DNA from 2 places in the Pseudoalteromonas aquimarina genome. Region 1 is predicted to be linked to the other one. Evidence: predicted binding sites of a transcription regulator. Region 1 holds the regulator's gene; the other holds the start of a gene.
What was found. The regulator NrdR, encoded in region 1, represses ribonucleotide reductase genes. The targets are predictions, from matches to a motif close to AAACACNANATNTNGTGTTT.
Positions count from the first base shown of each region.

Region 2: a site for NrdR is predicted at 1,239-1,258, ahead of nrdA (class 1a ribonucleoside-diphosphate reductase subunit alpha). Genes of this name have one in related genera too.

Region 1 is NZ_JBMMUG010000006.1:29,277-45,468, forward strand. It holds gene AAEU29_RS15305 (diguanylate cyclase domain-containing protein) at 1-2,741, opposite strand, end outside; gene AAEU29_RS15310 (phosphatidylglycerophosphatase A family protein) at 2,756-3,226, opposite strand; gene thiL (thiamine-phosphate kinase) at 3,238-4,206, opposite strand; gene nusB (transcription antitermination factor NusB) at 4,241-4,654, opposite strand; gene ribH (6,7-dimethyl-8-ribityllumazine synthase) at 4,664-5,128, opposite strand; gene ribBA (bifunctional 3,4-dihydroxy-2-butanone-4-phosphate synthase/GTP cyclohydrolase II) at 5,226-6,338, opposite strand; gene AAEU29_RS15335 (riboflavin synthase) at 6,363-7,022, opposite strand; gene ribD (bifunctional diaminohydroxyphosphoribosylaminopyrimidine deaminase/5-amino-6-(5-phosphoribosylamino)uracil reductase RibD) at 7,024-8,145, opposite strand; gene nrdR (transcriptional regulator NrdR) at 8,150-8,599, opposite strand; gene glyA (serine hydroxymethyltransferase) at 8,670-9,926, opposite strand; gene AAEU29_RS15355 (patatin-like phospholipase family protein) at 10,126-12,354, opposite strand; gene ettA (energy-dependent translational throttle protein EttA) at 12,499-14,172, shown strand; gene AAEU29_RS15365 (rhomboid family intramembrane serine protease) at 14,235-15,317, opposite strand; gene AAEU29_RS15370 (hypothetical protein) at 15,324-15,911, opposite strand; gene AAEU29_RS15375 (PilZ domain-containing protein) at 16,036-16,192, shown strand, end outside.
Region 2 is NZ_JBMMUG010000001.1:612,849-629,040, reverse strand. It holds gene nrdA (class 1a ribonucleoside-diphosphate reductase subunit alpha) at 1-1,110, opposite strand, end outside; gene AAEU29_RS02885 (HAD family hydrolase) at 1,511-2,185, opposite strand; gene ubiG (bifunctional 2-polyprenyl-6-hydroxyphenol methylase/3-demethylubiquinol 3-O-methyltransferase UbiG) at 2,192-2,902, opposite strand; gene gyrA (DNA gyrase subunit A) at 3,057-5,753, shown strand; gene serC (3-phosphoserine/phosphohydroxythreonine transaminase) at 5,877-6,956, shown strand; gene aroA (3-phosphoshikimate 1-carboxyvinyltransferase) at 6,956-8,233, shown strand; gene cmk ((d)CMP kinase) at 8,341-9,030, shown strand; gene rpsA (30S ribosomal protein S1) at 9,109-10,776, shown strand; gene ihfB (integration host factor subunit beta) at 10,841-11,128, shown strand; gene AAEU29_RS02845 (LapA family protein) at 11,141-11,404, shown strand; gene AAEU29_RS02840 (lipopolysaccharide assembly protein LapB) at 11,408-12,544, shown strand; gene pyrF (orotidine-5'-phosphate decarboxylase) at 12,584-13,282, shown strand; gene AAEU29_RS02830 (hypothetical protein) at 13,373-13,759, shown strand; gene AAEU29_RS02825 (CvfB family protein) at 13,786-14,622, opposite strand; gene AAEU29_RS02820 (DEAD/DEAH box helicase) at 14,622-15,953, opposite strand; gene trhO (oxygen-dependent tRNA uridine(34) hydroxylase TrhO) at 16,159-16,192, shown strand, end outside.

The DNA.
Region 1 (16,192 bases):
CTCCAGCGAACAACATAGTCGGCACCAAGCACTTGCTCAGTTAGCATCGAGGCAATTTGCTGCAAACAGTTATCACCAGCGAAAGAGCCAAACACATCATTCACATGGCTAAATTTATCTAAATTCAAAATCAGTAACGCCATACATTTACCCTGAATTTCAAGGCTTTCGCGGTTACTTTGGAAATGTTCGATATCTTTTGGCAGCTGGTCAAACAAGAAGCGACGGCTGCGAAGACCGGTCAATTCATCTGAGTGACTGACCAGTTTTAACCGATCATTTGCTTCATTAAGCTGCTCGTTCGCTGAGATAAGGGCTTGGGTACGCGTCTCAACTAAACGCTCTAGTTCTTCTTGCTTACGGCGCTCTTGATTGCGATAGAACAGAAACACAATATACAGAGCAAGAATAAACGACATGACTACGATTAAACGAAACACCACGGTTTCATCAAACGCTTTTGGAATGATGAGCGTTTGCGAAATGGTATCGGCGCTACTCCAATCTTGCGCTGGACGCTTTGCTTGTAACTCAAATACAAACTTACCAGCAGGTAAATTCGCATAGTTTGCTTCGCGACTGTTATTTGCTTCACGCCACGCACCATCAAGGCCAACCAAACGATAACGGAAATCGATATTCGACGCCGACTGATAATTTATTGCGGTATAACCGAGCGTTAGATTTCGCTCTTGGGTTTTGAGTGTCAAAGTATCCATTTCTGGCACTGGGTAAACATGTTGTTCACCACTATTATCGGCAGTTACGGTTTCAATAATCGGCCTAATGTCACTTTCGCTAAAAAGGCGGATATTCGTTGGAATTTCAACTAACCCCGATTTACTCGGATACCATAAACTCGAATCTAGTGATGCAATCGCCCCGAGTGCATAACCTGAACAACATTGACTGGTTTTGCCATCAAGTTGTTTATTGTATGGCGAAATAACTTGTTCTACTTGCAGTGAATGGGCGTTCTCTTCAAATTGTTTTACCGGCATACGGTAAACGCCTTTGCTGGTACTGACCCATAAATGTTGTAAAGCCTCGTCAAAATACAAACTTAAAATAGGGCCATACGGTAAACCATTTGAAACATCTAATTGACGCCAAACACGCTTATCACTGCGGTAAAAAAGACCGTTATTCTGGGTTGCAACAAACAATTTATTTTCAACTGGCAAAATAAAACTGATATGCGATTCTGCAAGGGCACTGCCCATTGCTAAACGTTCAATGCCACGCTCATTGAAAAAGTAAGCGCCGCGTGAAGTGCCTAAATAGCCATTACCATTTTGTTCATTGATAAAGGTGATATATTTGCTATCAAGAAACGAGTTATAAACAAACGAGCGAAGGCCATTAAATGCGAGGCGATACAAACCTCTGTCAGTCGCAATCCATAAACCGCCTTGTTCTGCACTTTCGATTGCAAACACCGCTGTAGAACGAAGTGCCGCAGCATCGAGTTTACGAAGCTCTTTATTATCGTAGACAAAAGCACCTCGGTTGGTGGCTATAAATAAACGCCCGCCTTGAAAATGCAAGTCATGTACAGTTAAACCGCCCAATTTGGCAGCAGCGATTTCAAGCGTAAACTTGTCTTTATCATCGAGATAACCAATGCCGCTGCTAGTAGCAAGCCACAGCTGATTATCTTGACCAAACTTTAGTGTGGTGACTGGCTGATTTAATCCTTTGCTGTCACGGTGACGTTTCACTTGGCTTGGACGCGCTTGCCATAAACCTTCCGTTAAACTAGCGAGCCAAATGTTATCGTCTTGGTCACGGAAAATATCTGAAAACCAGATGGTTTGTTCAAGATCAGATGGCTCAATCCATTGCCAAATACCACTGCTATCGCGATACAGCAAGCGTCCTTTGGTTGAGACCCACAGCGACCCATCCGAGTCATACATAAACTTATATACTGTGGCGTTATTTGCATAGGGCAATGAAAAAGGTCTTAACTCTTGGTCAATATCTAAAAAGTAAGCGCCCACTTCCGATGCAATAAACAAATCACCCTCAAGCCAAGCCATATCATACAGTACTGACTGGGCTAAGCGTTGTGGCAGTGAAATACGCTCTGTGATTTCAAAACGGATTTTACCAGTTGTGGCATTTGCCAAACTTTGTAAACGAAGCAAAAAGCGATCGTTAATCAACCAAATACCATCTGGCGAAAGTGCCATTTTGCGCACTTCACCAATCAGTTTTACTAACGCGTTACGTTTATTGCTGAAGTTATTATTGGTGTCGCTCACACCCAGCAGTTGAGAGATGGTATTGAGTTTTTTGTTGGAGTACAGATAAAGGCTGTTTGATGCAATCCAGATACGACCGTTGTTATCTTGTACAATATCGCGAACTGGACCATTTAAGCTAAAGCGTTCAAAGCTAAGCTCACTTGGGCTAAATTTTACGAGCCCATTGTCAGTACCAATCCACAGAAAACCATCGTTGTCGAGCAATAAGCTGTTAATTGCATTACTGGGAAGAAAGTCACTGTTGTTAACATTGAAATTGGTGAAGCGGTTACCGTCAAAACGGCTTAAACCAAACTGAGAGCCAATCCATAAATAGCCCTGCTGGTCTTGTACAATATTTTTAAGTGATTGTGATGCAAGTCCGTGCTGAATATGCCACTGCTTAACCACATAATCATCAAGCGATGCGTAGGCAAATTTAAAGGTACTTAAAAGTACTAAGGTTAATAACAGTATTAAGCGAAACAGCACGGTTTATCTCATTATTAAATTAGCCCGTAATAAAGCACTAACTGTAAGCACCCTAGGGAAAATATTCCAGCTAGAATATCGTCCACCATAATGCCAAAGCCACCTTTTACGTGTTTATCGAGCAACTTGATCGGCCAAGGTTTAACAATATCGAAAAAGCGGAATAAGATAAAGCCAACCAGCAAGGTTTGCCAAGAAATAGCCGCGCCAATCATGGTGATATAAAACCCAGCAACCTCATCCCAGACAATGGAGGGATGATCATGAACGCCAGCATCGCGACTTGCCACATCGCAAAACCAAATACCAATGCCACAAATTGCAACAGCCACAATCAACTGCAACCAAAGAGGCGACATCATCGTTAGTAAAATAAAAGGGATTGCTGCAAACGTACCGAATGTACCTGGTGCTTTAGGTGCAAGGCCTAAACCAAAACCTAGTGCACAAAAATGCGAAAACTTTTTTAAATTAAATTGTGCCACGCACACTCCTATTACTCTGCATTAAAATGCTCAAAACCACCCTGTTCAAGAGCGAAAGGCTTACCATTTAATGTTAATTCTACTTTGCCTGTGTAATTTGTAATTTGGCCAACACAACTTATTGCAACACCATATTGTTTAAGCGTCATTTCAACGGTGGTTCTGTGCTCTTCTGGCACGGTGAACAACAATTGATATTCATCACCATAAGCTAATGCATAATTAAGCGCAGCTTCAAGTGGCAACACTTCTTTAACCGTTGCAGCCAGCGGAATATTTTCAGCAAACAGTTTTGCGCCCACACCTGACATCTGACAAATGTGACCAATATCGGCAATTAAACCATCCGAAATATCAATACAGCTAGTTGCTTTGCCACGTAACATTTGCCCTGCTGCCACTTGTGGCGTTGGGTAATCAAATGCTTTATTGGCATCATTGAATTGCTGCTCAGTAAGCGATACCTTGCCATACTTGCTATCAATGGCAAGCCCTGCATCACCAAGTGTGCCAGTAACAAAAATCCAGTCACCATTTTTTGCACCACTTCGCGTCAGCGCGCAGCCATTTGGCACGAAACCTTTAGCACAAATACTAATCGTCAACGGGCCTTGCGTAGTGTCACCACCAACAATTTGCACATTGTAGTACTCAGCAATTTCATGCATTCCCTGCGTGAATTGCTCAAGCCATTGAGCCTCTGCTTTTGGCAAGGTAAGCGCCACAGAAATCCACGCAGGCTCAGCTCCCATAGCAGCGAGATCACTAAGGTTTACGGCAAGTGCACGATAACCAAGTGCTTTTGGGTCAATATCTTTAAAGAAATGAACCCCTTCAACAAGGGTATCGGTGGTTACTGCCAACTGGCAGTTTTCTGGCACATTAATTAGCGCCGCATCATCACCAATACTTAGTGACACATCCTTGCGTGCGACACCGCGCCCTTTGAAAAAGTGAGAGATTAATTCAAATTCTTGCATGCACAAAAAAGCCGGCCTAAAGCCGGCTCTCCAATTATTTTTTTCTAAGCTGATTTTGGGTCTTGTCTAGCACCCCATTAACAAACTTATGGCTATCTTCAGCGGCAAATAATTTTGCCAGCTCAATACCTTCGTTGATAGCAACTTTGTAAGGTACGTCTTCACGGAACTTAAGTTCATAACAAGATAGACGCAAAATCGCTTTTTCGATTAAATCGATGTCGTCAAAAGGACGATCTAAATGCGGCGTAACAGCCTCATCTAGCGCCTTATGATTTACCGCAACACCACGCGCTAAGTCTTTAAAGTAATCAACGTCAATTTTGCTTACATCGTTTTCAACAAGCATTTGTTGTTCGATATCTGCAACCGGATTACCGCTTACTTGCCATGAATAAATTGCTTGTAACGCCAGTTTACGGGCTTTACGTCTAGCTGCTGGTTTCATTAAGTACCCTTAAATTTGTTCTAACAGGTTAACCATTTCAAGTGCGCCAAGTGCAGCTTCGCCGCCTTTGTTGCCCATTTTGGTGCCTGCACGCTCAATCGCTTGTTCGATGTTTTCAGTTGTTAAAACACCAAACGCTACAGGAATATCATAGTCTAGCGATACACTTGCTAGGCCTTTATTTGACTCGTTAGCAACTAAGTCAAAGTGCGGTGTACCACCGCGGATAATCACACCAAGTGAAATGATTGCATCGAATTCTTTCTTTGCTGCGATGCGCTTTGCTGCTAAAGGAAGCTCTACAGCACCCGGTACATAAACAACGGTAATATCGTCATCGTTTACGTTACCAATACGCTTTAAGGTATCAACTGCACCATCAAGTAAGCTTTTACCAATGAAATCGTTAAAGCGAGAAATAACGATAGCAAACTTTTTCCCTTGAGCGTTTAATTTACCTTCAATCACTTTCATTTTATGCCCTTCTCTTTGGCTAATTCATTTATCGCGCAATCGCAAAGGCGCGGATTTTATCATACTAAATTAAATTTTTTTAGGCTTATTTTTAAGCTTATTTCGGCTCAACGTATTCAACAACTTCAAGACCAAAACCTGAAATTGCATGATACTTTTTCGGCATGCTCATTAAGCGCATTTTATGAATGCCTAAATCAGCCAAAATTTGTGAACCAACACCTACAGTACGCGAGGTGCCTTGGAACTTACGCACACTTGGGCTTTCACCTTTGTCTTGCGCTTCAAACGCTTTAAATAACGCTTCTAAATCTTCTGGATTTTCGTGTCTTGCTAAAATAACTAACACGCCTTCATTTTCGGCAATGTACTTCATCGCGCCTGAAAGCGTCCAGCTGCGATCAGATGCGCGATCTGAAAGCAAGATATCATTAAACGTACTTTGTAAGTGAACACGTACTAAGGTTGCATCGTTCTCTTTAACGTCACCCTTTTTCATCGCATAGTGAAGCTCACCGTCAATAGTGTCTTTGTAGGTGATTAAATCAAACTCACCGTGCTCTGTAGGTAGCTTACATTCAGCAACACGTTCAATAGTGGCTTCATTTAAGTTGCGGTACTCAATTAAATCAGCAATGGTGCCCATTTTTAAACCGTGCTCTTTAGCAAATACTTCTAAGTCTGGACGACGCGCCATGGTGCCATCTGGATTTAGAATTTCGACAATTACTGACGATGGCTCACAACCTGCTAATCGCGCTAAATCACAACCCGCTTCAGTGTGTCCTGCACGGGTTAAAACACCACCTGGCTGCGCCATAATTGGGAAAATATGACCCGGCTGTACAATATCTTCAGGCACTGCACCTTTTGCCACAGCCGCTTGCACTGTGCGTGCGCGATCTGCTGCTGAAATACCCGTTGTTACACCTTTTGCCGCTTCAATCGACATCGTAAAATTAGTCGAAAACTGTGCACCATTATTGCTTACCATCAGCGGTAAATTAAGCTGCTGACAACGCTCTTGTGTAAGCGTTAAACAAATCAAACCACGGCCGTGAGTCGCCATAAAGTTAATTGCATCGGCACTAATGTGCTCAGATGCCATAATTAAATCGCCTTCATTTTCACGGTCTTCGTCATCCATCAGAATGACCATTTTACCTTGGCGGATATCTTCAATAATTTCTGCTGCAGTGTGTAAGCTCATTTTGTTACCTTTGCTTGCGACTGGTTATCGATTCATAAAGCCAGCTTGCGCTAGAAGCTCATGAGTGAGAGTGCTTGTCGGTTTTGATTCTTGTTGTGGCATCAGTAATTGCTCTAAATAACGAGCAAGTTGATCCACTTCTAAATTCACTTTGCTACCTACTTTAAAGCCACGAATAGTGGTTTCGCCTGCAGTGTGAGGCACAATAGTTAGCTTAAATTCATTGCTGTTTATTTCGTTTACAGTAAGGCTAATCCCATCAATACATACAGAACCTTTATACGGGATGTATTTGACTAGATGTGAAGGTGCACTCAGCCAGTACTCAGTAGCACGTGCATTAGGTTCAATACGGGTGACGGTTGCAATACCATCAATGTGACCCGAAACTAAATGCCCGCCCAAACGCGACTGCGGCATTAAGGCTTTTTCAAGGTTAACCGTTTGTCCAACTTGGTAGCTTTCAAAGTTGGTGAGAGATAGGGTTTCTTTTGACACATCAGCAACATAACCTTGCCCGGTTAATGCAATCACGGTTAAACATACGCCGTTAGTTGCGATGCTATCACCTAATTTAACGTCGCCTAAATCCAGTTTGCCTGAGTTAATAGTAACGCGCATATCACCTGCAATCATTTCAATTGCAGCAACAGTACCCGTTGCTTCTATAATGCCTGTAAACATATTAATTTCTTTTTACCAATGCATGCAGGCAAATATCCTGCCCTACATGTTTAAGGGTTTTAATTTCAAGTTCAGGAACTTGAGACATGGCGTCAAACGCAGGCAAATTAATTAAACTTTTGCTGGTATGACCCATTAATTTAGGCGCCATAAATAGCACAAGCTCATCCACTAAATTCGCTTCAAACATTTTGCCTGCCAGTGTCGCACCTGCTTCTAGCAACACTAAGTTAATACTACGCTCAGCTAGCATTGCCATTAATGCGGGTAAATCAACTTTGCTATTGTTATCTTTCACCACAACTTGTTCAACAAAATGCGGCCAAGTGTGTGAATTATCAAGTGTTGTACGTGCAATAATTATTTTAGATTGTTGCTGAAATAACGCGAGGTCGGGTGTTAAACGATTTTGCGAATCAATAATCACGCGTATTGGCTGGCGAGGACTGTGTTTTGCATCATGCTCATCAAGTTCATCAAAGCGCACATTTAATTTCGCGTTATCGATGATCACAGTATCGGCGCCCGACAGCACTGCACAGCTTTCGGCGCGTAATGCTTGTACAACACGGCGCGATTCACTGGAGGTAATCCACTTACTTTCGCCATTATGCAAAGCAGTTTTGCCATCTAGGCTGGCTGCAAGCTTACAGCGCACATACGGCAAGTTAGCACGCATGCGTTTTAAAAAGCCTAAATTGAGTGCTTCTGCTTCATCGTTTAGTAAGCCAAAATCGGTTTCGATTCCGGCATCTTCGAGTATTTTTAAACCACGACCTGCGACTTCTGGGTTTGGATCAACCATAGCAGCAACTACGCGGCTAACACCCGCATTAATTAGGCCTTCAGCACATGGCGGCGTGCGACCATAGTGTGAACACGGCTCAAGCGTAACATACGCGGTTGCGCCTTTGGCATTGTCACCTGCCATTTTAAGCGCATGCACCTCAGCATGAGGGCCACCCGCTTGAATATGGAAACCTTCTCCAATAATCTGGTCATCTTTTACAATCACACATCCCACATTCGGGTTAGGTGTTGTGGTGAAACGACCACGTTTGGCAAGTTCGATAGCACGTGACATAAAAAAATGGTCACGTTCAGAAAAACGACTATCTAACATCTAATTATTCACCCAAACGCGCGATTTCTTCGCCAAATTCTTTAATATCTTCAAATGAGCGATATACGGAAGCAAAGCGCACATAGGCCACTTTATCGAGTTTTTTCAGCGCTTCCATAATAAACTCGCCAACCGTTTTACTGGCGACTTCACGTTCGCCCGTCGCACGCAGTTGTGATTTTATTTGATGCACCACTTCTTCTACTTGTTCGGTGCTAACAGGGCGTTTTTCGAGTGCACGGCGTAAACCATTGCGAAGTTTGTCTTCATTAAAGGGCTCGCGGCTGCCATCTTGCTTAATTACATGGGGCATCACCAGTTCCGCGCCTTCAAAAGTAGTAAAACGTTCGTGACATTCATTGCATTCGCGACGACGACGCACCTGATGACCACCACCCACTAAACGCGAGTCTATTACCTTAGTGTCATTAGCTGTACAAAATGGACAATGCATAAACAATTCCCGAAATAAAAAAGGCCGCAAAAAAGCGGCCTTATCATAACATGTTAACTATGAGAAAACATTATGCGTAAACAGGGTGTTTCGCACAAATTGCTTTAACTTTCTCACGAACTTCGTCTTGTACTTTAGTATCTTCGATGTTGTCTAGAACATCACAGATCCAACCTGTTAACTCTTTCGCTTCTGCTTCTTTAAAGCCACGACGCGTGATAGCAGGTGAACCAATACGTAGACCTGATGTTACAAACGGAGAACGTGGGTCGTTAGGTACTGAGTTTTTGTTAACTGTAATGTATGCATTACCTAGCGCTGCGTCAGCATCTTTACCTGTGATATCTTTGTTGATTAGATCAAGTAAGAATAGGTGGTTGTCTGTTTTACCAGAAACAACGTCGTAGCCGCGTGCTTTGAATACTTCTACCATAGCTTGTGCGTTCTTAACAACTTGTGTTTGGTATGCTTTGAACTCAGGCTCTAGTGCTTCTTTAAATGCAACCGCTTTAGCAGCGATAACGTGACATAGAGGACCACCTTGGCCACCTGGGAATACCGCAGAGTTTAACTTTTTGTAAATCTCTTCGTCGCCACAGTTAGACACGATTAGACCACCACGAGGACCCGCTAATGTTTTGTGCGTAGTTGTAGTAACAACGTGTGCAAATGGTACTGGGCTTGGGTAAACGCCAGCAGCAACAAGGCCTGCAACGTGTGCCATATCAACTAGTAGGTAAGCACCTACTTTGTCAGCGATTTCACGGAACTTAGCCCAATCAACAATACCTGAGTATGCTGAGAAACCACCGATGATCATTTTTGGTTTGTGCTCTAGTGCTAGCGCTTCAACTTGTGCGTAGTCGATTTCGCCTGTTTCTTCATTTAGGCCGTACTGAACTGCGTTGTACGTTTTACCTGAGAAGTTTACGTGTGAACCGTGAGTTAGGTGACCGCCGTGTGCAAGGCTCATACCTAAAACTGTGTCGCCCGGCTGAAGTAACGCTTGGAATACAGCTGCGTTAGCTTGCGAACCTGCGTGCGGTTGTACGTTTGCGTAGTCAGTGCCAAATAATTCGTTTGCGCGATCAATTGCTAATTGCTCAACAACATCAACGTGCTCACAACCACCGTAGTAACGCTTGTAAGGGTAACCTTCCGCGTATTTGTTAGTTAACTGAGAACCTTGTGCTTCAAGTACACGCGGGCTACAGTAGTTTTCAGACGCGATAAGTTCGATGTGCTCTTCTTGACGCTGCTTTTCTTTTTCCATTGCGCCAAATAGTTCTGGATCAAAATCCGAGATATTCATGCTACGTTCTAACATGGTTACTCCTAAATAGAAGATGGTTGTGGGATAAAGGGCGTATTGTACGCTTAAAAAGCGCCCTTGCCTACTTTGTCTATGTGAAGTTATTTAAACAGGGATTGAAAAATTTTCACAGTGTATTTTTAATGATATTTTTAAATCCATACATAAAAATTTAAAATACAAAAAAGAAGTTTCATTTAAATTAATTATAAAACTACCAATGTTTACCTAATGAAACAAAAAAGCTCGACTCGCCATCATCACTAAAACCAAAACCCACGGCTGCAGGGCCAAAACGGGTATCTGTACCGACGAATAAACTGCTGGCAAAAATCAGTTCTGATAAATCAACGCTTTGATTTACATTCCACACATTGCCTGCCTCTGCACTAATGCCCAAGTAAAGTGGCATGCTGGTCATATTGAGCATATCTCGGCCAAGATCATATTGGTAAATTGCCGCACCAAAGGCTTTTTTCGGACCATTTAAAACATTTTTGCCATAGCCCGATAAATTCAAAAATCCGCCAAGACCTTCGGTATTCACTGTAAACAGGCCATCTGAGTGATAGTTCGCAAATGACATAGTCCCGACCAGTGCGTGGTGTTTTATTGAAAATGCACCGCGCCAGTCAATTTTGTATTTTGAGCTGTAACGACTGCTTGCTGGGTCTAACCTGTCATCATAAGCTTCATTAAAACGACCATAATAAACTCGAAATCGATTGCCTTGGGTCGGAAAACTAATGCTGTCTAAACTGTCATACATCAAGGTCGAGAATACCCCCGTTTGATCATAAGGGAATTTATCATTAACAATCGATTTTTGTTCGAGCTCTCCAACATCGCGCAATGTTCCCACTTCAAAGCGCCAAAAATTATTGAGGTTATATCCTGCCGCTAAGTTGGCGCGAAGGTGATTTTTTTCTAAGTCAAAGTAAGCTTGGCTTACAGTTTGTAATTTATAGCGGTCTTGAATAAATGCGATACGGGCGCGAGCATAATAATCATCCTCGGCATTTAATGGTTGATAAAACTCTGTGGCAAAATACTCTTCAAAGCCAAGTGAAACCTCATTTCGCCATAAACCACCCAGCTCATTAATTCCAGTGCGGGTATATGCCATATCAATTGAAAGCACTGAATTAACAGTCACATCACTTTGATAATTGGCACCAAAATCTAAGTAATTTGGCCCCCAAGATTTACCCACGGTTTTTAATACTAACACTCGCCCTTGCTCGGTATCCTTAAACTCGGTCTCAACACGTTCAAACTCATTGAGCGCATATACTCGACCAACAGCTTGCTGTACATCGTGTTCAGAAGGCGTATCACCAGGTTTAATTGAAAAGTGTTTTAAAATTAGCTTGTTATGCACGTTAGAGTGATTATCTAGGGAAATCGCTAATACTGGGTTGTTAATTGGGTTAAACCATTGCTTACTGCGCTCTTGTTTATCTAAAACATAAGCTTGAAATTCACTGTCTGAAACTGATAGCGCCTTAAACCGGTGCACCGCATTTTCTGCGGCTTTAACACCACGATTTAACGATTCAGCTAAATCCGCCCAATCTGTAGTACTTAAATCATCAATGTCTGGACGAATATAAATATCTTTATCGCTCAGTAAACGTTTTTGCCATTGGGTCGATGCGTTAGTTAAAATAGTTGAAAGCTGGCCAAGCACTTCAACCGTTGAGGTAAACTCATTTGAACTGGCAAGTGCTGCACCGATATCAACGGCAATAATAATGTCAGCGCCCATTGCTTTTACAACATCAATTGGCAAATTATTGGCAATACCGCCATCCACTAATAAACGACCATCAATTTCAGTAGGCTGAACTGCACCAGGTACAGACGCAGATGCCTGCATCGCTTCGGCAATGCTGCCAGATGAAATCACCACTGCTTCACTGGTCGAAAGATCAGTAGCGATAGCACGGTATGGAATGGCAAGTTGGTCAAAATCGTCAAACAAATGTACAGTGCGCGTTGAGTTGCGTAGTAAACGACTCATACTTTGACCAACCAAAAGTCCTGTAGATGCGGTTATGGCGCCATTTTGAATACCAAGATTAAGCTTTAAATTATATTTATCTCGCAGTTCTTTATCGCGATAGCGCAAAATTTGCCTTGGAATATCATCAGAGTAACCTTGATCCCAATCTTCATTCAGCATAAATGCTTCAATTTCATCTGCTGAATAACCGAGGGCATACATACCTGCAACATAAGCACCAATGCTGGTGCCCGCAATATAATCAACTTTTACATTATTAGATTCGAGCACGCGCAAAACACCGATATGTGCGCCCCCTTTAGCACCACCACCGCCAAGCACTAAACCAACTTTAGGTTTCGCTTCAGCAAACACGGGCAAGCTTAAAATCAGTGAAGAAACCAATATAAAAACAGGGATTTTGCGAGCAGCCAACATAGTTAAGCAATTTCTATAATTTTTTTAATACCTTACCTTAACTTAATAGAATGTCATTTTAAATACATCACGACATTGAATGACCCCATTTATCGCACTACAATATGCAGCAATTAAATTACTAGAATCACTATAGGATTATTCATGCCTTTACCGGATAAGTTTATCTACACGATGCACCGTGTAAGTAAAGTAGTGCCGCCAAAGCGTACTATTTTAAAAGATATCTCGCTTTCATTTTTCCCTGGCGCAAAAATTGGTGTGCTTGGTTTAAACGGTGCAGGTAAATCTACCTTGCTTCGTATTATGGCGGGCGTTGACACTGAATTTGAAGGTGAAGCGCGCGCGTTCCCTGATACAAAAATTGGTTACCTGCCGCAGGAACCAGTATTAGACGAAAACAAAACTGTTCGCGAAACAGTTGAAGAAGCCGTTTCTGAAGTTAAAAACGCCCTTGCGCGTTTAGACGAAGTTTACGCTGAATACGCAATGGACGGTGCTGATTTTGATGCGCTAGCAAAAGAGCAAGGTGAACTTGAAGCAATTATTCAAGCGCACGATGGTCACAATCTGGATAACGCACTAGAGCGTGCTGCTGATGCACTTCGTTTACCTGAGTGGGACACACCTATTAAAGTACTTTCAGGTGGTGAGCGTCGCCGTGTGGCAATTTGTCGTTTATTACTTGAAAAGCCAGACATGCTATTACTCGACGAACCTACTAACCACTTAGATGCTGAATCAGTAGCATGGTTAGAGCGTTTCTTACACGATTACGAAGGCACTGTTGTAGCGATTACCCACGACCGTTATTTCCTAGATAACGTAGCTGGTTGGATTTTAGAGCTAGACCGCGGTGAAGGTATTCCTTGGGAAGGCAACTACTCATCATGGCTTGAACAAAAAGATGCGCGTTTGAAGCAAGAAGAAAAAGCGGAAAAAGCACGTCAGAAATCAATTGCGCAAGAGCTTGAGTGGGTTCGTTCAAATCCGAAAGGCCGTCAGGCTAAATCAAAAGCGCGTATGGCACAATTCTCAGAGCTACAGCAGTCTGATTATCAAAAACGTAACGAAACTAACGAGTTATTTATTCCACCAGGTCCTCGCCTAGGTGATAAAGTACTTGAAGTAAGTAACATCAAAAAAGGCTACGGTGATCGTGTGCTGATTGATGATTTAAGCTTCTCAGTACCAAAAGGCGCTATCGTTGGTATTATCGGTGCTAACGGTGCAGGTAAATCAACTTTATTCCGTATGCTTAGCGGTCAAGAAACGCCAGATGCAGGTAACTTTGAACTTGGTGAAACGGTTCAGCTTGCAACGGTTGATCAGTTCCGTGACGATTTAGACGGCTCAAAAACGGTATTCCAAGAACTTTCTGAAGGCCAAGATGTACTGAAAATTGGTAACTTTGAAATTGCCAGCCGTGCTTATGTATCGCGCTTTAATTTCAAAGGCAATGACCAACAGAAATACGTTAAAGACTTATCAGGTGGTGAGCGTAACCGTCTTCACTTAGCTAAGCTTCTAAAAGCTGGCGGTAACATGATCTTACTCGATGAGCCTACCAATGACCTCGATGTTGAAACACTACGTGCCCTTGAGAATGCGATTTTAGAATTCCCAGGCTGTGTAATGTGTATCTCGCACGACCGTTGGTTCCTTGACCGTATTGCTACGCATATTCTTGATTACCGTGATGAAGGTCAAGTTAACTTCTTCGAAGGTAACTACACCGAATACGAAGCATGGCTTAAGAAAACGCTTGGTGCAGAAGCTGCGCAACCTAAACGTATTAAGTACAAGAAAATCGGTTAATAGGTTTTCACGCAATACAAAAAAAGCCCGCACATTTGCGGGCTTTTTTAATCCGTTTAATGCTAACGTTTTAATACTGCTTCAGGCTGATTAAGTAGTTTAATCAGCGGATTGTCAGCAAGTACTTTCTCTTTTAAGAAATAACCGATAATTAAGCCCACAACAAATCCACCAATGTGTGCGCCATAATCAACACCGTCTTGTAGCGCAACTAGACCAAAAATATTTATCGCAATCCAAATCGCAAAGAACCAAACCGCGCTAAGCTTTTTCTGATAAATAATAAACATAAAGGTCAGGCTAGCGTGTCTAAACCACATTAAATACATACCGAATAAACCAGCGATTGCACCACTTGCACCAACCGATGGAATATTTGGATTTTGTGATAAAAGCAAACTAAATAACGAAGCGCCTAAGCCACATATAAGGTAATAAGCAAGGTACTTTTTATGGCCTAACGCATCTTCTAAATTGTCACCAATGATATAGAGAAAATACATATTCCCTACCAAATGCATTACCGAGCCATGCAAAAACACACAGGTCAATAATGTCCATACTTCTTGACCATTCATCACATCTTTAGGGGTAAGTGCAAACGTTTCAATAACAAAATTAAAGCTTTCGATATTAAAGAAATAAGCACAAAAAATGATGATATTAAGGGCGATTAACGACCAGTTAACCCAAGGTTTTGATTTCGTTTTTAAGTTATATTCCACTGGCATTTGCGTTAAAAACTGAAACAAATAGGTTTTCCAAGACACCTTTTTATTCAGTTCATCTAACGCGCTACGCAGTTCTGGACTATTTTCTACCGAAGTTAGCTCGTCTTTATCAATCCAACTGCCATCACATTTGCGGCAAACATCAAGCTCGGTTTCATAATCTTTTAATAGATGCACCGCTTCTAAGTGCTCGCCACAATCAGGGCAATTTAACTCTGTTTTACCAAGTAGCTCACCAAAATGATGGCTATAACATTCACCAATCGGGCCATCATTAATCTCTTCAATCATGCGGTTAACTTGGTTTTTCTCAAACCATAATCCACCACATTGACGACACACATCGATTTCTTCACCGCAATAATGTGTCACTTCTAACGCCACATTAATACATTTAGGACAACGTTTGGTCATGGCTCATTACTCTCCTTTTAATACGCCAATTTGTATATCTTCTTTTGCAAGTAATCGTTTAAGGTCATCGGCACTTGCTTTTAATGTGAGCAACGGGCCATTTTTAAAATATTCCGTTTGTTCTAATAATAATTTTGAAGCATGTTTTGAACCAATCGCCCAACGACCCACCTGATCTATCGTCCGATCGGCTTTGCCGTAAAAACGGCGCACTTCCGATAAAATTTCGCTCGGTGTTTCTAGCGTTGTTGGGTTATATTTCATTGTTTGCCAAACATATTTGTCTAGCATTGGGCGCTGCTCAAGAATCACGTTTTTAGGTGGGCTTTTAGCGAGTATTTGTGCGTAGGCTTCTAATTCAATCACCGCATCATTTAATTCATCGTATAACGACATGCGAAGATAATAGTTGTCTTCCATTTTACTTAGCGTATCGAATTTTAGCGCTTGTTCTAAACCGCTTTGCGCGGCCAAAAACACCCCAACAATGGTCGATACAATCATAAATACTTGGTTTAACCAAAAGCCGGTTTTTTTCAATTCACCGTGGTCAATCTTTTGTTTTTCAATGCATTCTGTCACTTGTTCTGACATGATTTTTCCCTGTAAATTTTAATTCCATAATTGGCGCCCGCTATTTAAACATATCAGCATGAAAATATTTAATATTTTTTGTTAATCAGCTATGCTTTAGTGATGACGATAAGGAGCGTACCTAATGCAAGAAAGACGACAGTTCACCCGTATTATTTATCGCACCCCTGCCACCTTAACTTTTCAAGGTGTTGAGTACAGTGCTGAGCTTTTGGACCTTTCACTAAAAGGTGCACTGATTAAAAAACCTGAAAACTGGCCTACGGCGTGTGATCTTGCTA
Region 2 (16,192 bases), on a different contig from region 1:
TTCAAAGAAAGCGTCGTATAGGCCAGGCACATCAGATGGGCTGAATAGGGTAATGTAATCGTCTTTAATTAAACGTGAATACATTACTTTGTTAAATTGCACACCATAATCTAAATGACGAACACGGTTATCATCAACACCACGGTTATTTTTAAGTACAAGAAGGTTTTCTACTTCTAAATGCCAAAGTGGGTAGAATAGGGTTGCAGCACCACCACGCACACCACCTTGAGAACAGCTTTTTACCGCTGTTTGGAAGTGCTTGTAAAACGGAATACACCCTGTGTGGAATGCTTCACCATTTCTAATTGGGCTACCTAGCGCGCGAATTCGACCTGCATTAATACCAATACCTGCACGTTGACTGACATACTTAACAATTGAAGATGAAGTAGCATTGATTGAATCAAGGCTGTCGTCACATTCAATTAGTACACATGAACTGAATTGACGGGTAGGCGTACGCACACCAGCCATAATCGGTGTTGGTAATGAAATTTTAAACGTCGATGTCGCATCATAAAAACGCTTAACATACTCCAGACGTGTTGATTTCGGGTATTTCGAGAATAAACACGCTGCAACTAGAATATAGAGAAACTGTGCGCTTTCATAAATTTCGCCAGATACTCGGTTTTGCACCAAGTATTTACCTTCCAATTGTTTTACAGCGGCATAACTAAACGTTAAATCACGACCATGGTCGATATACGCATCAAGTTCGTCGATTTCTTGTTGGCTATAATCAGCAAGTAAATGTGGATCGTATTTATTCATTTCGACCATCTTAACCATATGATCATAAAGCGTCGGTGGCTCAAAGCGACCATAAGCTTTCTTTCTCAAATGGAAAATCGCTAAACGTGCAGCGAGATATTGATAGTCTGGTGTTTCTTTAGAAATAAGATCTGCAGCTGCTTTGATGATCGTCTCATGAATATCTTCAGTACGAATACCATCATAGAACTGGATATGTGATTTTAATTCTACTTGTGAAACAGAAACGTTATTTAGGCCTTCTGCTGCCCATGCAATAACGCGGTGAATTTTGTCTAGGTCAAGCGGTTCCTTGCGACCGTCACGTTTACTGACTGAAAGCTCTTGGTTCATAGTTATGCCTGCAAATTCCTTCAAACGAGCAAATAATTTTTATTATGTCGAAATTGTTTAGTTGGACTTTTGTCCTATTATTTAGCGCACGGCTCAGGCGAAATCATCAATGTGAGCTTTTTGTGCTCAGCTACTAGATATGGTGTCGCCTTCACAGATGATCACAAGATAGAGGGGTCTTGATCATTTTTCAAGGCCTAAAAAAGCGAGAAAATTAGTGATCAAATTTTTACTAACTTGCGTGTTAGCATCCACTAACGTGTTAAGCAAAGTATGTTTAGTCTATGTAAAAAAACAACGAAAAAATGACGATAAAAAAAAATATTTAAAATTTATTTGTTGCAAATTTACAAGATATTGTTTTTGGGTCCATCAACAAAATAACCACAATATATAGTGGTTATTTTTTATCAGAGCAACTAGATATATGGTTAAGCAATAACCAAGGGGTCTTGAAAGATAGGTCAAATTGCCAGCTAGAAACAGCATTGCCATTGAGGTAACCCCAAAGCGCTGCGACTGATTTCATACCAGCAGAATTGGCAGCGATTATATCCCGTTCATCATCACCAATATAAATACATTGGTGTGGTTCAACATTCATTAAACGACAACTATGCAATAAAGGATCAGCATGCGGCTTTGCTTTTTCAAGTGTATCGCCAGACACAATATTTTGGCATAGATTAAACTCAGGAATTTGTGCCACTAATGGTTCAGTTAAATGTGCTGGCTTATTAGTGACGATAGACCAAGGTATTTGTTGTCTATCAAGGTGTGCAATTAATTCCTTTATACCGTCATAAAAACGGCTTTTGTGCCAAAGGTGTTGTTTATAAAATTCAAGAAACATTTGTTTAAGCGTCTCTTGTTTATTTTTAGATAAACGATGCCATTGCTCTCCAAAACCAAGCTTAAGAAGGGCAATGGTGCCATTAGATGCTTGGCTACGATAACAATCAGCACTGACTATATTTTTATTATGTTTAGCTAATACGTAATTTAAAGCAGCACCTAAATCATCCGCACTATCGATTAAGGTGCCATCAAGATCAAAAAGGACTGCTTGATACATATTTATTTAAGCCAACTTTTCGAAATGGATCATGTAATTGACTGATACATCGTTGGTTAAGCTATAGGTTTGACCAAGAGGGTTATAACTAAGACCTTTCATAATACGTGCTTTTAAGCCGTACTTTTCAGCCCAAGTAATTAACGTTGCTGGCTTGATAAACTTGTCGTGATCATGAGTACCCTTAGGGACGATTTTAAGTAAATGTTCCGCGCCTACAATTGCGAATAAATACCCTTTGAGTGTTTTATTAAGCGTAGACATAAATACATGCCCACCCGGTTTTACAAGCGTTGCGAGTGAAGCGATTACCGATTCAGGATCCGGTACGTGTTCAAGCATTTCCATACAGGTAACAACATCAAATTGCTGAGGGTGCTCGGCTGCAAAATCTTCAGCTGTTACCTTTTTATAATTAAGGGTAACACCCACTTCTAAGGCATGAAGCTTTGCAACATTTAGCGGTTCTTCACCCATATCAATTCCGGTTACATTGCCACCAAGTTTAGCCATACTCTCAGCTAGAATGCCGCCACCACAGCCGACATCTAATACATTTTTTGAAAACACACCTTGGCTGTGTAAATTAATGAAATCTAATCTAAGCGGGTTAATTTCATGTAGTGGTTTAAATTCACCATTAAGGTCCCACCATCGGTCGGCCATGGCTTCAAACTTTGCAATTTCACTTGCATCGACATTTTGTTGAACGGTCATAAAAAGCATCCAGAGTGATTTGAGGGCATTATAAAGGGATTTTTTATAAAAAGACTACCGCTTACAACCTGTAAATAATGATTTTTTGTGTTAGCATGCTTCGGTTATAAAAATAATAACTGAATTAATAGTCGATTGAAGGAAGAGAAATCGGATGACAGATCTCGCCAATGAAATCCTTCCAATCAATATTGAAGATGAATTAAAAAATTCATACCTCGATTACGCTATGAGTGTAATTGTAGGGCGTGCGCTACCTGATGTACGTGATGGTTTAAAGCCTGTTCATCGCCGCGTACTTTTCGCAATGAACGAACTCAATAATGATTGGAACAAACCTTATAAAAAGTCTGCACGTGTTGTAGGTGACGTAATCGGTAAATACCACCCTCATGGTGATAGTGCTGTTTACGATACGATAGTACGTATGGCTCAGCCGTTCTCACTTCGTTATTTATTAGTTGATGGTCAAGGTAACTTCGGTTCTGTAGATGGTGATAGTGCCGCTGCAATGCGTTATACCGAAGTACGTATGGCTAAAATGGCACATCAATTATTAGCGGACCTTGAAAAAGAAACGGTTGATTACGTTGATAACTATGATGGTACGGAAAAAATTCCAGCTGTTTTACCAACGCGCGTACCTAACTTACTCGTAAATGGTGCCTCTGGTATTGCAGTAGGTATGGCGACGAACATCCCGCCGCATAACCTATCAGAAGTTATTAACGGCTGTTTAGCGGTTATTGAAAACCCAGAAATTCAAATTGATGAGCTTATTGAATACATTCCAGGCCCTGACTTCCCAACTGCGGGTATTATCAGCGGTAAAAAAGGTATTGAACAAGCTTACAAAACAGGCCGTGGTAAAGTTTACATTCGTGCCAAAGCGGAAGTTCAAGTTAACGAAAAAACGGGCAAAGAAACAATCATTGTTCACGAAATCCCATACCAAGTTAACAAAGCCCGTTTAATTGAGAAAATTGCTGAACTTGTAAAAGACAAGAAAATTGAAGGCATTAGTGCACTACGTGACGAATCTGATAAAGACGGTATGCGTATTGTTATCGAAATTAAGCGCGGTGAAGTAGGCGAAGTTGTTCTAAACAACCTTTATGCACAAACACAAATGCAAACGGTGTTTGGTATGAATATGGTTGCGCTAGATAATGGCCAACCTAAACTACTTAACCTAAAAGAAATGCTTGAAGCATTTGTTACACACCGTCGTGAAGTTGTAACGCGTCGTACCGTATTCGACTTACGTAAAGCACGTGACAGAGCGCATACGCTTGAAGGTTTAGCAATCGCGCTTGCGAATATCGATCCTATTATCGAAGTAATTCGTCGTTCTCAAACCCGTGAAGAAGCAAAAGTTGCACTACTTTCTCGTAGCTGGGAGCTTGGTAACGTTAAAGGCATGCTTGAAAAAGCAGGTGAAGATGATGTTGCTCGTCCAGAATGGCTCGCTGCTGATTTGGGTATTCGCGATGGCCAATACTATTTATCAGAAGCGCAAGCAAATGCAATTTTAGACCTACGTTTACATAAACTAACTGGTTTAGAACACGAGAAAATCTTAAATGAATATAAAGAGCTATTAGAGCTTATTGCTGAGCTACTTTATATCCTTTCAACACCTGAGCGTTTAATGGAAGTTATTCGTGAAGAGCTAGTTGAAATTAAAGATAACTTTGGTGATGAGCGCCGCACTGAAATTACTGCAGCTGCGCACGATATTAGTCTTGAAGACTTAATCACTGAAGAAGACGTTGTGGTAACACTTTCACACGAAGGTTACGTTAAGTATCAACCGCTTTCTGATTACGAAGCGCAGCGTCGTGGCGGTAAAGGTAAGTCTGCAACTAAAATGAAAGATGAAGACTTCATTGAACGTTTATTAGTTGCAAACACACACGATACGATTTTATGTTTCTCAACATCAGGTCGTTTATATTGGCTTAAAGTGTACCAGTTACCACTTGCAAGCCGCGCCGCGCGTGGTAAGCCTATTGTTAACTTACTACCACTTGAAGCAGATGAGCGTATTACAACGATCTTACCTGTACGTCAGTACGAAGAAGATAAGTATGTATTAATGGCAACTGCTAACGGTACAGTTAAGAAAACACCACTTACAGCATACAGCCGTCAGCGTGCATCAGGCATTATTGCAATCAACTTAAATGACGGCGATAGCTTAATCGGTGCAGATATCACTGATGGTACAAACGACATCATGCTATTTACCGATCATGGTAAAGTAGTACGCTTTAACGAAAAGCAGCGTGACTCTGAAACTGGAGAAGTGAAAATTGACCCAGAAACAGGTGAAGAGCTATTAGCACTTCGTCCTATGGGTCGTACTGCAACTGGTGTACGTGGTATTAAGATGCCAGATGATGTGAAAGTTGTTTCATTAATTGTGCCTAAGAATGATGGTGCAATTTTAACTATCACTGAAAATGGTTACGGTAAGCGTACAGTACTTGAAGATTACCCAGCGAAGAGTCGTGCAACACAAGGTGTTGTATCGATCAAAGTATCTGAGCGTAATGGTAAAGTAGTTGGCGCGGTACAAGTTGAAGATAATGATGAAATTATGATTATCTCAAACAAAGGTACATTAGTACGTACACGCGTTAATGAAGTATCTACCGTAGGTCGTAATACACAAGGTGTGATTTTAATTCGAACCGCAGATGATGAGCAGGTTGTAGGATTACAGCGCATTGATGAAATTGAAGAGTCACAATTCCCTGGAGAAGACAGTGAAGATGAAGCAATTTCAACAGAAAATAGCGAAACACCTAACACAGATGAAAATAATTCAGAGCAACCAGCTGAATAGAAAAAATATTCATCTTTCTCATGCGGTAATTTGAAAATGAATCAGTTACAGTATGAACAATGTTAAAAGCGGCTAACAGCCGCTTTTTTATTTTCTAAGTTATGTACAAAAGAGGTTTTGGGAATGAGTGTATATAATTTTTGTGCAGGGCCGGCAAGTTTGCCCAAAGAAGTACTCGAAAAAGCGCAAAAAGAATTTCTTAATTGGCAGGGGCTAGGTGTTAATGTGATGGAAATCAGCCATCGCAGTGCTGAATTTATTGCCCTTGCTGAACAAAGTGAACGCGATTTACGCGATCTAATGAACATATCTGACGACTATGCTGTGTTATTTATGCACGGTGGTGGTCGAGGTCAATTTGCTGCAGTTCCACAAAACTTACATTTACCTGATAAACCTGCGGTGTATATCAATACAGGTATTTGGTCTGATGGTGCTTATAGCGAAGCGCTTAAATTTACCCAAGCTATCGAACTTAATGTTCGCAATGACGAAAATGGTCAATTTAATTGCTTGAAACCAGAGCAATGGGCACTACCACAAGATGCGTCATACATTCACTATTGCCCGAATGAAACAATTGATGGTATTGAAATTTTCGATACCGTTAAACATGAAGCACCGATTGTCGCGGATATGTCTTCCAATATTCTTTCACGTGAAATCGATGTAGATCAGTTTGATTTGATCTATGCGGGCGCACAAAAAAATATTGGTCCTTCAGGTCTTGCCATTGTGATTGTGAAAAAATCACTGCTTTCACGTGAAGGCACAGAAAAACCAAGCATTTTCGATTACGCCTTAGAAGCGAAAAAAGAAAGCATGTATAACACGCCACCAACGTATTCTTGGTACTTAGCTGCTGAAGTTTTTAAATGGCTCAAAGCGCAAGGCGGTGTAGCAGCGATAGAACAAGTTAATATCGAAAAGGCAGCGCTACTTTACGATTTTATTGATAACAGTCAGTTTTATAAAAATACTGTGGCAAGTGATTTTCGTTCACGTATGAATGTACCATTTTGGCTCAATGATGAGTCATTAAATGAAGCATTTTTGGCCCAGTCGAAACAAGCTGGTTTGCTCGCGCTTGAAGGTCATCGCATGGTAGGTGGTATGCGAGCGAGTATTTATAATGCAATGCCAATCGAAGGCATAAAAGCACTTGTTGATTTTATGCATAAATTCGAAAAGGAGCACAGTTAATGGAACAATTACATTTAAAAGCAATTAAGCGTGTAAATGGTGAAGTAACATTACCTGGTTCAAAAAGCTTATCTAACCGCATTTTATTACTGGCAGCGCTGTGCGAAGGTACAACGCAAGTAGAAAACTTGCTTGATAGTGACGATATTCGCCATATGCTTAAAGCCCTTGGTGATATGGGGATTGACGTTTCACTAAATTCTGACAAAACAGTTGCACAAGTAACTGGTAATGGTGGAATTTTTAAAACCCCTAAAGAGCCACTTTTCCTTGGAAATGCTGGTACTGCATTTCGTCCATTAACAGCGGTATTAGCAACGTCACAAGGCGAATTTGAATTAATCGGTGAACCTCGCATGGAAGAAAGACCTATTGGTCATCTTGTCGATGCGTTACATACTTTAGATGCAGATGTTGAATATCTAAAAAATAAAGATTATCCACCGCTTAAAATTTCAGGTAAGCAATTAGCTGGCGGTAAAGTTGAGATAGATGGCAGTATTTCAAGTCAATTTTTAACTGCATTGTTAATGGCTGCTCCTTTGTTTTCGAATGATACTGAAATTAGCATTAAAGGCGAGCTTGTCTCTAAGCCATATATTGATATTACCTTAGGCGTGATGGCTAAATTTGGCATTACTGTAGATAACCATAATTATCAAACGTTTGTGGTTAAAGGTAATCAGCAATACCAATCACCAGGGCGCATAATGGTGGAAGGTGATGCTTCTAGTGCGTCATATTTTGTTGCAGCAGCTGCGATTAACGGTGGCACAATCCGTATTAATGGTGTCGGCGCTGCAAGTGTTCAAGGTGATATTGGTTTTGCAAAAGTAATGGAGCAGGTGGGTGCAAACATCGAATGGCATGATGATTACTTAATTGTCAATAAAGGTGAATTAAATGGCGTTGATATTGATGCTAATGCAATTCCTGATGCAGCTATGACACTCGCCACTGTTGCTCTTTTTGCAAAGGGAAAAACTGCTATTCGAAATATCTATAATTGGCGTGTAAAAGAAACAGACAGGCTGTATGCGATGGCAACGGAACTTAGAAAGCTTGGTGCTGACGTTGTTGAAGGGCATGATTTTATCGAAGTTACGCCAACCGAGAATATTCAACTTGCCGAAATTGACACGTATGACGATCACCGTATTGCCATGTGTTTTTCCATGGTTGCTGTTGGTGGTCACGATATCATCATAAATGACCCGAAATGTACCTATAAAACATTTCCTACCTATTTTGAGACACTTGCAAGCGTTTCAGAATAAATTGTTTGATAGAAATCACAGTTTTTTCACCGTAAAGTAGCGATAATTTTTTAATTATCGCTTATACTGCGCGGCGATTTTAGTTTTGTACATTTTGGGAGGTTGTAATGAAGGTTAATCAACCGGTTATTACAGTCGATGGACCAAGTGGTTCAGGAAAAGGAACCGTTTGCCGTTTATTAGCAAATAAGCTTGGCTGGGACGTATTAGATAGTGGTGCGATTTATCGCGTATTAGCATTAGCTTCTAGCCACCATATGATAGCGCCAACAGATGAAGAAGCTTTATTGCCGCTAGCGGCCAATTTAGATGTGCAATTTGTGGTAGATACTGAAACGGGTAAAGGCAAGATCGTTTTAGAAGGCGAAGACGTTACCAAATCTATTCGTACAGAAGAAGTTGGTGGTATGGCCTCTAAAATTGCTGCGTTACCGAGTGTTCGAGAGGCGTTATTGCGCAGGCAGCGTGCTTTTAGAAGCGAAAAAGGGCTTATCGCTGATGGTCGTGATATGGGCACAGTGGTATTTCCAGACGCCGTTTTAAAAATATACTTAACAGCCTCTGCAGAAGAGCGTGCAAATCGCCGTTTTCTTGAGTTGAAGCAACGTGGTGTTGATGTTAAAATAGACAACTTAGTTGCAGATATCAAAGCGCGTGATGATCGCGATATGAATCGTCCTGTTGCACCACTAGTGCCAGCAGAGGATGCAATTGTTATTGACACTACCGAGCTAGATGCAAATCAGGCATTTGAGCAAGTTGTGTCTTTGTGTATTGAAAAGAATTTAATTGGTTAACTCACTGGAAGAGTTAATTTTTACAACAACCCCATGCGGCAGGATAGCCAAATGGATATATTTATTTAGAGACTTATAATGTCAGAAAATTTTGCACAGTTATTTGAAGAAAGCCTAAAGGGTTTTGAAGCAGAACAAGGTTCAATCGTTAAAGGTACTGTTATTTCAATCGAAAATAACATCGTACTAGTTGACGCTGGTCTTAAATCTGAAAGCGCAATCCCTGCTGAGCAATTCAAAAACACTGCTGGTGAATTAGAAGTAGCAGTTGGTGATGAAGTAGATGTTGCACTAGATGCAATCGAAGATGGTTTTGGTGAAACTATCCTTTCTCGTGAGAAAGCGAAGCGTCACGAAGCTTGGATCCGTCTTGAAAAAGCATGTGAAGAGCAAGAAACTGTTACTGGTATCATCAATGGTAAGGTTAAAGGTGGTTTCACTGTTGAAGTTGACACTATCCGTGCATTCTTACCAGGTTCACTAGTTGACGTGCGCCCAGTACGTGACACAGCTCACCTTGAAGGTAAAGAGTTAGAATTCAAAGTTATCAAGCTAGACCAGAAGCGTAACAACGTTGTTGTTTCTCGTCGTGCTGTAATCGAGTCAGAAAACTCACAAGAGCGTGATGAACTTCTACAAAACCTTGTTGAAGGTCAAGAAGTTAAAGGTATCATCAAGAACCTTACTGACTACGGTGCATTCGTTGATTTAGGTGGTGTTGACGGTCTTCTACACATCACTGATATGGCTTGGAAACGCGTTAAGCACCCAAGTGAAATCGTTAACGTTGGTGACGAAATCTTAGTTAAAGTACTTAAGTTCGACAAAGATAAAACTCGTGTTTCTCTAGGTCTTAAGCAACTTGGCGAAGATCCATGGGCAGCTATCGCTGGTCGTTACCCAGAAGGTTCTAAGCTTTCTGGTCGTGTAACTAACTTAACTGACTACGGCTGTTTCGTTGAAATCGAAGAAGGCGTAGAAGGTCTAGTACACGTTTCTGAAATGGATTGGACTAACAAGAACATCCACCCTTCAAAAGTTGTTAACTTAGGTGACAACGTTGAAGTTATGGTTCTTGAAATCGACGAAGAGCGTCGTCGTATTTCTCTAGGTCTTAAGCAATGTAAAGCTAACCCATGGCAAGAATTTGCTCGTCTACAAAACAAAGGCGACCAAGTTACTGGTAAGATCAAGTCAATCACTGACTTCGGTATCTTCATCGGCCTAGAAGGCGGCATTGACGGTCTAGTTCACCTTTCAGACATCTCTTGGAACACGCCTGGCGAAGAAGCTGTACGTGAATTCAAGAAAGGTGATGAAATCACAGCTATCGTTTTACAAGTTGACCCAGAGCGTGAGCGTATCTCTCTAGGCGTTAAGCAAATCGAAGCTGATCCTTTCAATAACTACCTGGACGCAAACAAAAAAGGTGCTATTGTTAAAGGTAAAGTAACTGAAGTTGACGCTAAAGGCGCTACAGTTGAACTTATCGAAGGTGTTGAAGGTTACATCCGTGTAGCTGACGTAGCAGTTGAGCGTACAGAAGACGCTTCAACAGTTCTTTCTGTAGGTGACGAAGTAGAAGCTAAGTTTGTTGGTGTTGATCGCAAGAACCGTGCTATCAGCCTATCAATCAAAGCAATTTCAGAAGCTGAAGAGAAAGAAGTTCTAGACAAGCTTAAGAAAGAAGAGCCACAGTTCGAAAACGCTATGGCAGCAGCTTTCAAAAATGCTCAAAAAGACTAATTAGTCGACTTGGAAGGGCGGCTTAATAGCAGCCCTTCCTATTACAATTATAAAGGGTACTTACATGACAAAATCAGAACTGATTGAAAAACTTGCTGAACAGCACGCAAATATCCCAGCGAAAGATGTAGAAAATGCAGTAAAAGAAGTGTTAGAACTTATGGCTGACTCTTTATCTAGTTCAGATAGAATTGAAATCCGTGGTTTTGGTAGTTTTTCACTTCATTTCCGTGCACCACGTGTTGGTCGCAACCCTAAAACAGGTGATAAAGTAGAATTACAAGGTAAATACGTACCGCACTTTAAGCCAGGAAAAGAACTGCGCGATCGCGTAAATGCAAGTATTGCATAATTTGAGGTTATTTTGACAAAAATACTCAAAGTCACTTTTCTCCTGTGCTTGCTATTTATTTTATTTGTACTGGGCGCACAAAACCCACATTTAGTTAAAATAAACTTTATAATAGCAAGTGCAGAAATTCCTCTCGCTTTCATAATAAGTATTTGTTGTGCTTTAGGCCTATTTTTAGGTATTGCACTTAGTACTATTCTGTTGTCAAAAGCTAAACTGCAAAATCGTCAATTGAGAAGACAAAATCAGAAGCTTTCTTCACAAAGCCATGGATAGTTAATGATAGAATTGCTGTTTTTGTTGTTACCTGTTGCTGCAGCATATGGCTATATAATGGGAAAAAACAACGCAAGTAATGAAGCCCAACAACAAAATCAAGAAATCATTAATGAATACAGTAAGGGTCTGAAGTTTTTACTTGATCGAGAAGAAGATCAAGGTTTAGAGCACTTAATAAGTTTACTAGAAATATCAGCAAATTCTGTAGAACACTATCTTACATTAGCAACTCTATTTCGCCGTCGTGGTGAACTTGATAGAGCAATTAAAGTACACGAGCTATTGCTTAAACATGATGCGCTCTCATTAGAACAAAAAAAACATGTGCTTTATGAACTGGCTCAAGATTATATGATGGCTGGTTTATTAGACCGAGCGGAAGAAAACTTAGTTTATTTATATGCTCTAGAAGATGATAATGCGCTTTGCCAATTGATGTTGTTGTATTTGCAAAGTCATGATTGGGATAAAGGCATCGCTTTATTTGAATCAAAACAAACCGACTTTAAATCTAGCCAAATTAAAAAAACAATCGCTAATTTTTACTGTGAAAAAGCATTGTTAGAAAAGAATTTTAAGCAACTTGATGAAATTGCCGATTTAACTCAAGATCTCGTAAGACCAAAATACATGCTTGGCGAAAATGCTTTTAATGAAGGAGATTATCTTCAAGCAATTAAGTACTGGGGAAGTTTACTAGATAAAAATACCGCTTTTGCCCCAATATTTTTAGATAAGCTGGAATTAAGCTATGAAAAACTTAATTTACAAAAAAATTATTTTTCACATCTGTCAAAGCATCTAAAAAATGACAATGTGCTTATCAAAATTCATTATTGTAAGAATCTAATGGCACAAGGTAAGGTTGATGAAGCAATCAATTACATTACCCAAGTTTTACGAAAACAACCTAATATACGTGGCTTTAGTTTTTTACTCACTCTAATGTCAGAGCAAAGCCAAGATATTAAACTTGTGCTAACTGAGATAAACAAACTTGTTCAAGACTACATTGCCACAAAAGCACTTTATCAGTGTAATCATTGTGGGTTTACAAGTAAAAAATTGTATTGGTTTTGTCCCTCTTGTAAACATGTAGAATCTTTAGTGCCATTAAATGGCGTAGATGGGTTTTAACACAACATTTTTCAATCTTTTTATAATCAGGACTCATTAATGAATCACGATGCCAAAGTACTTATTGCATTAGATTATGCGGACGAACAATCAGCGTTAGAATTTGTAAAACGCGTTTCACCACAAGATTGCCGCTTAAAAGTAGGCAAAGAAATGTTTACTTATTTTGGTCCACAATTTGTTAAGAAATTAATCGATTTAGGGTTTGATGTCTTCCTTGATTTAAAATTTCATGATATTCCAAATACAGTAGCTAAGGCTGTTACAGCCGCTGCAGAACTAGGTGTGTGGATGGTAAATGTTCACGCCAGTGGTGGTCCTGAAATGATGCGAAAAGCAAAAGAAGCGCTTGCAAAGTACGGTGATGACGCACCGCTTTTAATTGCTGTCACTATCTTAACTTCTATGGACGAGGCTGAATTAAAACGTTTAGGCGTTGATAAAACTCCAGCTGAACAAGTGCAATTTTTAGCACAACTCGCTAAAGAGTCAGGCCTTGATGGGGTAGTGTGTTCAGCTCAAGAAGCGTCGGTTTTAAAATCGACTCTTGGTCAAGGATTTAAATTAGTTACACCTGGTATTCGTCCTGCTGGTTCTGATAAAGGTGATCAGAAACGTGTTATGACGCCACGCGAAGCAATTGATGCAGGTAGTGACTATTTAGTGATTGGTCGTCCAATTACGCAATCTGAAGATCCACAAGCTACTTTAATTGAAATAAACAAAACATTAAGTTAATCTAAATTAAAGTAGTTGCACTAATGCATTGCTAAATGCATTAGTGTTTTAAGTCTTGAAGCTAAAAAAAATAAGAAAGAGTTGTACTTCATGCGTATTTTAATTTTAATTGCTGCTATTGCTGCAGCTTATTTAGGTTATCAGCATTACGATAATCAAAACCGCCAAAATGCATTTAACGCCCTCGTTGAAACGATAGATTCACAACCAATTAATCAATTTGAGCTTAAACAATCACTTAATACGCAAGTAAAAGCACGTTGCCAAGCAATTGGTGCTGATGAGACAAATCTTGCAAAAATGGAAGAGTGTTTAAACTTAGTGCAAACTTATCAAGATGAATGTGAGTTACAAATTTTCCGTTTAGCCCCAGTCGAGTTTGAAGATGGCAAAGAAGCGAGAGATTATGGCAAGCGTTACCAAAAATGTGTTTTGAGTAATCAATTTACCTATTTAGTTGATACCAACACTTTATAATAAAAAAGGCGCTTTAAGCGCCTTTTTTACTTTATTAAACTAATCTTTGTTGCCGCTAGGTCTATTTTTCCTTCTTTAAACAAGTGACCAATGGCGCGTTTAAAATTGGCTTTACTGCAACCAAACATTTTTTTTATGGCGACAGGATCGGATTTATCACCAAGATGGATCACGCCATTCTCTGAAACTAGTTTTTCATAAACAACATCCGATAATTCATTTGAACCTGCAACACCAGGCTTAGATAGACGGATATCTAACTTTCCATCTTCTCGCACCTTTGCAACATAGGCTTGTAGCTTTTGGCCGATAAAAAGAGGTTTGAAAACTTGATCAGTAAACACCATGCCCCAAAACTCGTTATTAACAATCACTTTGAACCCAAGATCAGTTCGCCCTGCAACAATAATTGATACTTCTTGCGACTTTTTAAATCCCGAAGATTCTGGTTTTACAAATTTATTTAAATTTGATGAACCACATAAACGTTGTGATGCTTTATCTAAATATAGTTTTACAAGATAAGATCTCGATAATTCAAATTTTGGTTTTTGTTCATTAAAGGGCACAAGCAATTCTTTACCAATACCTAAATCGACAAAAGCACCAATCTTATTGATAGATGTTACTTGAAGAAGTGCAAAATCACCTAGTTGAGCAATAGGAGTTTTAGTTGTTGCAGTTAAATTACCTTGCTCTTCATAAACAAACACATCTATAGATTGTTTTGCGCTTAAGCCTTCAGGCAATTCCTCTTTCTTTAAAAAAACTTCCCCATTGCCTTGATGATCAGTTAAATAAGCACCTTCATAAGCAATTTCACTTACAACAAGATTGTTAATTTTTCCAAGTTGAATGCTCATTATTCATCATCCTTTATTTTGCGGCGTTTTAGTGGCGCGACACCATCAACATCAAACGGCGCAGGTATTGCCTTAGCCGGTTTTGCTTTTCTTGGTTTGTTGTATGTCTTTTTGGTATTTGCTTTCTTTTTGTTGTGATTTACTTTTTTCGTATCTTTAACAGTTTCTGATTTATCTTTAAAACCTTTAAATTTACCTACAAGCCCTGCTAATTCAGAAAAACCAATCCGTCTGTTTAAATAACTTTCAATTGCTTTAAAGCTTTGCCAATCTTTTGCACTTACTAAAGATAATGCCGTACCTTTAAAACCTGCACGTCCAGTACGACCAATACGATGAACATATTCTTCAGCTTGTTTTGGTAAATCAAAATTTATAACTTGAGATACGTTTAATAGATCAAGACCACGAGAGGCCACATCAGTTGTAACCAATATTTGAGCATGACCGCGTGAAAACGAATCCATAATCGAAGTACGCTTACTTTGGGCCATATCACCAGACAAAGCTAACGTTTTAAAGCCCGTTTCTTCTAATAATTCAGAAAGTTTGACGGTATCTTCTCGTGTTGCAGTAAAAATAATTTGCTGACCAGATTCAGCTTGTTTTGTCGCTGCTTTTAATAATTCAATTTTGTGGTCTAGGTGGTCAGCTAAATAGAATTTTTGTGTAATGTCTTTATGCTCTTGCGTACTTGCGTCAATGGTTACACGCTTAGGATTTTTTAATAAATTACGCGATAGGGCATCTACCTCTGCATGCTCTAACGTTGCAGAAAAAAACAGTGTTTGTCTAAGACGATGATTAGCAGCCTCATTAATGCGTTCAATTTGTTCTTTAAAGCCAAGTTCTAATACACGATCAGCTTCATCTAAAATAAGAAGTTCAAGACCTTCTAAGTAGAAATTTTTATCATCAAGATGGTCACATAAACGGCCTGGGGTCGCCACCACAAATTGTGGATCTTTGCGCAATGCTTTAACTTGATCATTATAGTTATCACCACCGACAATTTTAGCCGCTTTTAATGCGGTGCCAGCAATAATCAACGTAAGTTGTTTATATACCTGATTTGCAAGTTCGCGTGTTGGCGTAATGATTAAAGCGCGAGGATCGCGTTTACTTAGGGCTTTTTGTTTACTCAATCGGGTAATTGCCGGTAATAAGAAAGCAAATGTTTTACCTGAACCTGTTTTAGATTGAGCAAGTAAGTCATGACCTGCGATTGCAACTGGAATTGCTTGTTGCTGAATTTCTGTTGGTGTTGAAATACCAATGTGTGAAAGTTGACTTGCGATGCGTTTATCAACGCCAAGATCTACAAAGGACAAATGTGTCTCTCCACTAATGCGTTTGTGGCAAAAAATTAAAGCTATATTTTACATGAAAGACAAAAACATAGCTAATAACGTATTTTAGCTGTGCAAATTATAGTCAATGCAATTGAACCTAACACCGTTTCTGATACAATAGCGACCCATTTTGGCGCCGGATTTACGTTCCGGTTATTATTTAAAGCTAAACATTAGGTTTATTATGTCTCAACAATACGTCGTGTGTGCCCTTTATA